Linked DNA regions of Larkinella insperata. Each later gene encodes a partner of the first gene's protein in a complex. Links are inferred from orthologs where the notes say so. Each region holds a gene or a part of one and is shown in the gene's direction. Other genes may lie near its edges.

Region 1 (3,313 bases):
ATTCCGGAACGATAAACACCATCTTTTTGGCCCGCTCCACTACCTCTTTGTACCGGTTGAATTCAGGATTTTTTCCCGTATTTTCGTACAAAGCCGTCGTCACAAAATCGGGGGGAAGGCCGCTCAGATCGAGAACTTGACTCGAGACGCCCAGTTGTTCGAAAATTCCGTGGTAATAATCGGCGATGTGGCGCGACATGGAATTTTTGCGGTTTGTGCCGACAATGATGATGATGGGACTTTCGCTTATCGGTTCGGTAGGGTTTGTATTCATCCGCTTAAAGTTCGTTCATCCGAGGTGGTTCGGTTGCTCCAATAACAACCCATTCTAGTTTTAGTTCGAGTACTGCGATGACTTACGAAGACGTTAAAGCTGAGTTACTGGCGCTGGGCAATCCCGAAAAAGCCAGCTTTTTTAAACGGTTTTTCAAAACGGGGCCGGGGCAATACGGTGAAGGGGATCAATTTCTGGGTATTTCCGTGCCGCCCCAGCGCGTTGTTGCTCAAAAATACCGGCTGCTGCCGCTCGACGAAACCGAAAAGCTCGTCCGCGACCCGTTTCATGAGTGCCGTCTGACGGGCTTGATTATCTGGACCAACCAGGCCCGGCGCTCCGGGGAGGCAAACCGCAAACTTATTTTTGATTATTATCTCCGGAATAAATCGTTTGTTAACAACTGGGATCTGGTTGATACGAGTTGTCCGGAAATCGTCGGAACGTATTTGCTCGACAAAGACCGTAGCGTTTTGTACGAACTCGTGGGGGAGAACCAGTTGTGGTCGCAGCGGATCGCGATGGTGTCGACGATCGCATTTATCCGCAAAAATCAGTTTCAAGACGCTTTTCAGCTGGCTGAGCGGTTGCTGGATCACCGGCACGATTTGATGCACAAAGCCGTTGGCTGGATGCTGCGGGAGGTCGGAAAAAAGAATTCGGACGCCCTTGAGGAGTTTCTGCACGACCATGCCGGACGGTTTCCGCGCACGGCTCTGCGTTACGCAATCGAGCGATTTGAACCCGCCCGCCGAAAGTACTATCTTGCACTATAACCGTGCCTGCTGTTTTCTTATTATCTTTGCCCCCTGCTTTGTAAGCAAATTCTTGAATACGAACTGTTAACTGGAGACTGACACCCTATGTCGTGGTTTATCCGTAAAGAAAAAGGGATCAATACACCGACCGAAATGAAGCGCGAAGCGCCGGACGGTTTGTGGTACCAATGCCCGAATTGCAAGAAAATAATGCACACGCGGGAGCACAAGCTAAACGCTTACACCTGCGTACACTGCAACTACCACGAGAAAATTGGTTCGGAAGCGTACTTCTCGCTGCTTTTCGACGACGGAGCGTTTACCGAATTGGATGCTAACATGACTTCGGCCGACCCGCTGAAGTTTGTTGATACGAAGCCGTATCCGGAGCGGGTGAAAGCCAGCATTGCCAAAACGAACCTGAAAGACGCGGTTCGGTCGGCTTACGGCAAAATGAATGAGCAGGATGTTACGGTGGCCTGTATGGATTTCAATTTCATCGGCGGCTCCATGGGCTCGGTGGTGGGTGAGAAGATTGCACGGGCTATTGATCATTCACTGAAAACCCGGACCCCGTTCCTGATGATTTCACGGTCGGGGGGCGCCCGGATGATGGAAGCCGGTTATTCGCTGATGCAAATGGCCAAAACCTCGGCCAAGCTGGCGCTGCTGTCGAACGAGAAAATACCGTATGTTTCCCTGCTGACCGATCCGACAACCGGGGGCGTTACGGCTTCTTTCGCCATGCTGGGCGATTTTAACATCGCCGAACCGGGCGCCCTGATCGGGTTTGCCGGGCCGCGGGTGATTCGCGAAACCATCGGTAAAAACCTGCCCGAAGGGTTTCAGAGCGCCGAGTTTGTCCTCGAACACGGTTTTCTGGACTTTATCGTCGATCGGAAGGACCTGAAAGATAAGCTGACGACCTTGTTTAAAATGTTGCAGTAACAGCCCATGCGTCTGGTTTCCCACCCCGTCTTGTGCAACTACTACGTGACCTATCGCTGCAACGCGAGCTGTAGTTTTTGTGATATCTGGGAGCGTCCTTCGCCGTATGTGACGCTGGAAAACGTGCGCGACAACCTGCGGGATCTGAAGCGGCTGGGCGTTCGGGTGGTTGATTTCACGGGGGGCGAACCGCTGCTGCACCGCCAACTGGACGAATTCCTGCGCGAAGCCAAGAAGCTCGGTCTGATTACCACTATCACGACCAACGGCCTTTTGTATCCGAAATACGCCGAACGGTTGCGGGGCCTGATTGACATGCTGCATTTTTCTCTGGATTCGCCGATTGCCGAGGAACACGACCAATCGCGCGGTGTCAAGTGCTTTGATAAAGTGATGGAGTCCATCGCCCTGGCCCGGCAATTGGGGGAGCGGCCGGACATTCTGTTTACGGTGTTCGAGCACAACGTCCACCAGATCAAACAACTGCACGAAGAAATCTGCCTGCCCAACAATTTGGTGCTGATCCTGAACCCGGTTTTCGAATACAACGAGGTGGAAACCGGGGCCGGATTTACCGAAAAGTCGTTACAGGAAATGACGTGGTGGGGCAAACAGAAAAACGTATACCTCAACGACGCTTTCATTCAGCTCCGGCGCGATGGCGGCAACCACGTTGAAGACCCGGTTTGCCTGGCAGGCAGCACCACGCTCGTCATCTCGCCCGAAAACAAACTGGTGTTGCCGTGTTACCACCTCGGGTTGAAAGATTTCCCCATCGAGGGCGATTTGTACAACCTGTACCGTTCGGAGGAAGTGCAGAAGCTGGTGGCGCTGGAGGGCCGGCTGCCGGGCTGTGAAGGTTGCGCCATCAATTGCTACATGCAGCCTTCGTTTGCGGTGGAAATGAACCGGTATTGGTGGAAAGCCCTGCCGAGCACCTTGAAATACAACCGCATCAAAGGCACCTGGAAACAGCTCTTTTGAGCGGCCTTATTGCTTCAGCACTTTGCTGGTATACACCCGCCCCCGCACCGACGTTCTAATCAGATACAGACCCGGTGCCAGTTTTTCAGGCCCGATTCGCTCTTCAATCTCCTGCGACGCTTTCCGGGTGGTCACTTCCTGAATCAACCGGCCCTGGTTGTCCAGCAACTGAAACGTGGCCGTGGTGGGTTTACGGCTCTTTAGCTTCACCAGGAAGCGGTTCGGGGATGGACTCGGGTAAGCCGCAACCGTAATATCCGGATCGTTGGAGGGCTCTTCCCAACCCGTCAGCAGCCCTCCGGGTAGCGCAGGTTCGTAAGGTGGAATCGTACCGGGCGTCCCGCCAGCG
Region 2 (3,216 bases), 4.4 Mb from region 1 along the record:
GGCGTGGATGTTACGTTTATTCCGGCCGGGCACTTACTCGGTGCGGCCCACCTTGTCATCAACGTCTACGAAAACGGCGAGAAGAAAAGCATCGGTTTTTCGGGCGATATTGGCCGTCGGAACTACCCGCTGCTGGCCGATCCCGAACCCTTGCCGCCGGTTGATTACCTGATTTGCGAGTCGACTTACGGCAACCGGTTGCACATCGATACCCAAACTCCGGAGTCGGTGCTGGCCGACGTAATTAAGCGGACGTGTATCGACATTCCGGGCCGTTTGATTATTCCTTCTTTTTCGGTGGGCCGCACGCAGGCGCTGCTCTACACGCTTAACCGGTTGTATACGGAACAGGGATTCGAGAACATTAAAGTTTTCTCCGACAGTCCGCTGGCGCTGGAAAGCACGAAGGTCTACCAGAAAAATCTGCGGCTCCTGAACCGGGAAGCCAAGGACTATTACGACGAAAACGAGTCGTTGTTCGACTTCGCCAATTTTGAATACCTGGAAAGTTCAAAGGCCAGCCGGGAGGTTTCCAATTACAACCAACCCTGTATCATCATCTCGTCGTCGGGGATGGTTCAGGGTGGACGGGTCGAACAGCACGTCGCGGCCAACATCAGCAATCCGTACTGCACCATTCTGATCATCGGCTATTGCGCGGAGGGGACGCTGGGCTGGCGGCTGCTGAACGGCCAGCCGACGATCTCGATCAAAGACAAGGAAGAACCCGTCCTGGCAAAAGTGGAGCGCACCGACGTGTTCAGCGGCCACGGCGACCGCGACGACCTGGTTCGTTTTGTGAAACACCAGTCGCCCGACAGGCTCAAAAAAATCTTTCTGGTCCACGGAGACTACACAAGTATGGTGGCTTTTCAGCAGACCCTACAGGAGGAAGGATTTAATCAGGTAGAACTCCCGGCCAAGGGGCAAGAGTACGAGTTATAACATTGGAAGGTTGCTGATCCGGATTTTCCGCTAACTTTGCCAACTGAAAAAAAGTTACCAGTCGTCGGTTTCCGCTTACCCCTGTGTGTTGGAGGTAAGTGGGGCTGCCAGTAAAACATTGGTAACCCAACCCATTTTTGGATGAGGACGTATTTGGATTTTGAAAAACCCATCGCTGATTTAGAAGTACGACTGGTCGAAATGAAAAAACTGGCCGAAACCAGTAACGTAGATGTCACTGGAGCTGTAGCGTCGCTGGAAATCAGCATCGAAAAACTTCGTAAGGAGATTTTTGACAACCTTACCCGCTGGCAGCGCGTACAGCTTTCCCGCCATCCAGACCGGCCTTACACGCTTGACTATATCGCGTTGATGAGCGAGCAGTTCGTTGAACTCCACGGCGACCGCACCGTTCGGGATGACCCGGCTATGGTGGGCGGTTTTGTGGAGATCGACGGCCAGACGGTCATGCTGATCGGTCAGCAGAAAGGACGAAACACCAAGCAACGCCAGCACCGGAATTTTGGAATGCCCAATCCGGAAGGCTACCGCAAGGCGCTGCGGCTGATGAAACTGGCCGAGAAATTCAACAAGCCCATCGTCACGATGATCGACACGCCGGGCGCCTTTCCGGGTCTGGAAGCCGAAGAGCGCGGTCAGGGCGAAGCCATTGCCCGCAACTTGAAGGAGATGTTTATGCTCCAGGTGCCGGTTATTTGTATTGTCATCGGAGAAGGCGCGTCGGGCGGGGCTCTCGGAATTGCCATTGGCGACCGCGTGCTGATGCTCGAAAACACTTGGTATTCGGTGATTTCGCCCGAAAACTGTTCGACCATTCTCTGGCGGAGCTGGGATTACAAGGAACAGGCCGCGGAAGCCATGAAAGTAACGGCTCGCGACATGGAGAAAAACAAGCTCGTGGACGGTATCATCGAGGAACCGCAGGGCGGGGCCCATACCGATCACCCGGAAATGGCCCGGCGGATTAAACAGACCATCATCGATACCCTGGCTGAGTTAAATAAATTGACGCCCGAAGAACGCATCGATCAGCGGATCGAGAAATTCTGTGCAATGGGAGTGGTACTTGAATAATTGAACCATCAATGGCAGGTGTTTTAAAACCCGGTATTAAAAACATCATTTTTGACCTCGGCGACGTCATCATCCCGATTGATCTGCGGGGGCCTATCCGAAATTTTGCCGTGCTTTCTGGCCTGAGTGAAGACGAAGTGGAAGCGCTCTGGCGCGAACACGGTCTGACGCTGCAGTACGAAACGGGGCTGATTGACGACGACGGTTTTCGGCAGCACGTTCGGCAGTTATTGAAAAATGATTCCTGGGCCGACGAGGTGATTGATACCGCCTGGAACACCGTCCTGCTCGATTTGCCTGTTGAACGGGTCCAGCGCATTCGGGAGCTTAGGGGCCAATACCGGCTGTTTCTGCTGAGCAACACCAGCGCTATTCACATTGCCAAGGTCAATAAAATATTTTCCGAAATGGGGCAGCCACCGCTCGAAGACCTGTTCGAGCGGGTGTATTATTCGTACGAGGTGAGGCTGGCCAAACCGTCGCCGGAGATTTACCAGTACGTGCTGAATACGTCGGGGCTGCAAGCGGAAGAGACCCTTTTTCTAGACGACAATCCGCATAACATCCGGGCGGCTGCCGAGTTAGGTATTCAGGCGGTGCAGGTACAACCGCCCCTGACGATTCTTGATTATCTTCGCGATGAATCCACAAACGAGGACGTACCTCATTCAAGCTAGCCTTTTCGTCCTTACGCTGTTTTCGACGACCGCGGCTGGTGCGGAATGGATTTACGGTCGTTTTTTTCTGGACCCGGAACACGGTATCGGCTGGCCCGAATTCTGGGACGGGTTGCATTATTCCATCCCGTTTCTGGCAATTCTGACGGTGCACGAATTCGGGCATTTTTTTACGGCCCGCTACCATCACGTCCGGGTCACGTTGCCCTACTACATTCCGCTCTGGTTTGGCATCGGGCAAACGCTCGGTACCTTGGGGGCTTTCATCCGGATTCAGGATTTCATTAACAGCCGTAAAAAGTTTTTCGACATCGGGATTGCCGGTCCGCTGGCGGGATTTGTGCTGGCGCTGGTGGTGCTCTGGTACGGTTTTACGCACCTGCCGCCCCCGGAGTTTATCTTTACGATCCACCCCGAATACCAGCAATATGGTTTGGCGTTTGGTGAGCACGTTTACAAAAACCTGCCGCCCGATAGCGTCATGAGTCTGGGCGATAAC

The links.
Region 2: the proteins of accD (region 1) and OQ371_RS24645 are in contact, whole or in part, in a solved structure (PDB 8UXZ), measured with the Escherichia coli proteins. The link is inferred for Larkinella insperata from one-to-one orthologs.

What each region holds. Positions count from the first base shown.
Region 1 is NZ_CP110973.1:1,753,893-1,757,205, reverse strand. Bases 71-3,058 are described here. They hold accD (acetyl-CoA carboxylase, carboxyltransferase subunit beta), read left to right. Parts: upstream 71-1,137; coding sequence 1,138-1,980; downstream 1,981-3,058. Other genes in these bases: OQ371_RS07095 (T9SS type A sorting domain-containing protein), read right to left, coding at 2,971-3,058; OQ371_RS07100 (radical SAM protein), read left to right, coding at 1,987-2,964; OQ371_RS07110 (DNA alkylation repair protein), read left to right, coding at 352-1,050; OQ371_RS07115 (NADPH-dependent FMN reductase), read right to left, coding at 71-274. In the rest of the region: more of OQ371_RS07115, read right to left, coding at 1-70; more of OQ371_RS07095, read right to left, coding at 3,059-3,313.
Region 2 is NZ_CP110973.1:6,110,158-6,113,373, reverse strand. What follows is about bases 173-3,063. They hold OQ371_RS24645 (acetyl-CoA carboxylase carboxyltransferase subunit alpha), read left to right. Parts: upstream 173-1,086; coding sequence 1,087-2,040; downstream 2,041-3,063. Other genes in these bases: OQ371_RS24635 (site-2 protease family protein), read left to right, coding at 2,680-3,063; OQ371_RS24640 (HAD family hydrolase), read left to right, coding at 2,052-2,717; OQ371_RS24650 (MBL fold metallo-hydrolase RNA specificity domain-containing protein), read left to right, coding at 173-945. Outside these bases: more of OQ371_RS24650, read left to right, coding at 1-172; more of OQ371_RS24635, read left to right, coding at 3,064-3,216. UniProt on the Escherichia coli protein: Component of the acetyl coenzyme A carboxylase (ACC) complex. First, biotin carboxylase catalyzes the carboxylation of biotin on its carrier protein (BCCP) and then the CO(2) group is transferred by the carboxyltransferase to acetyl-CoA to form malonyl-CoA.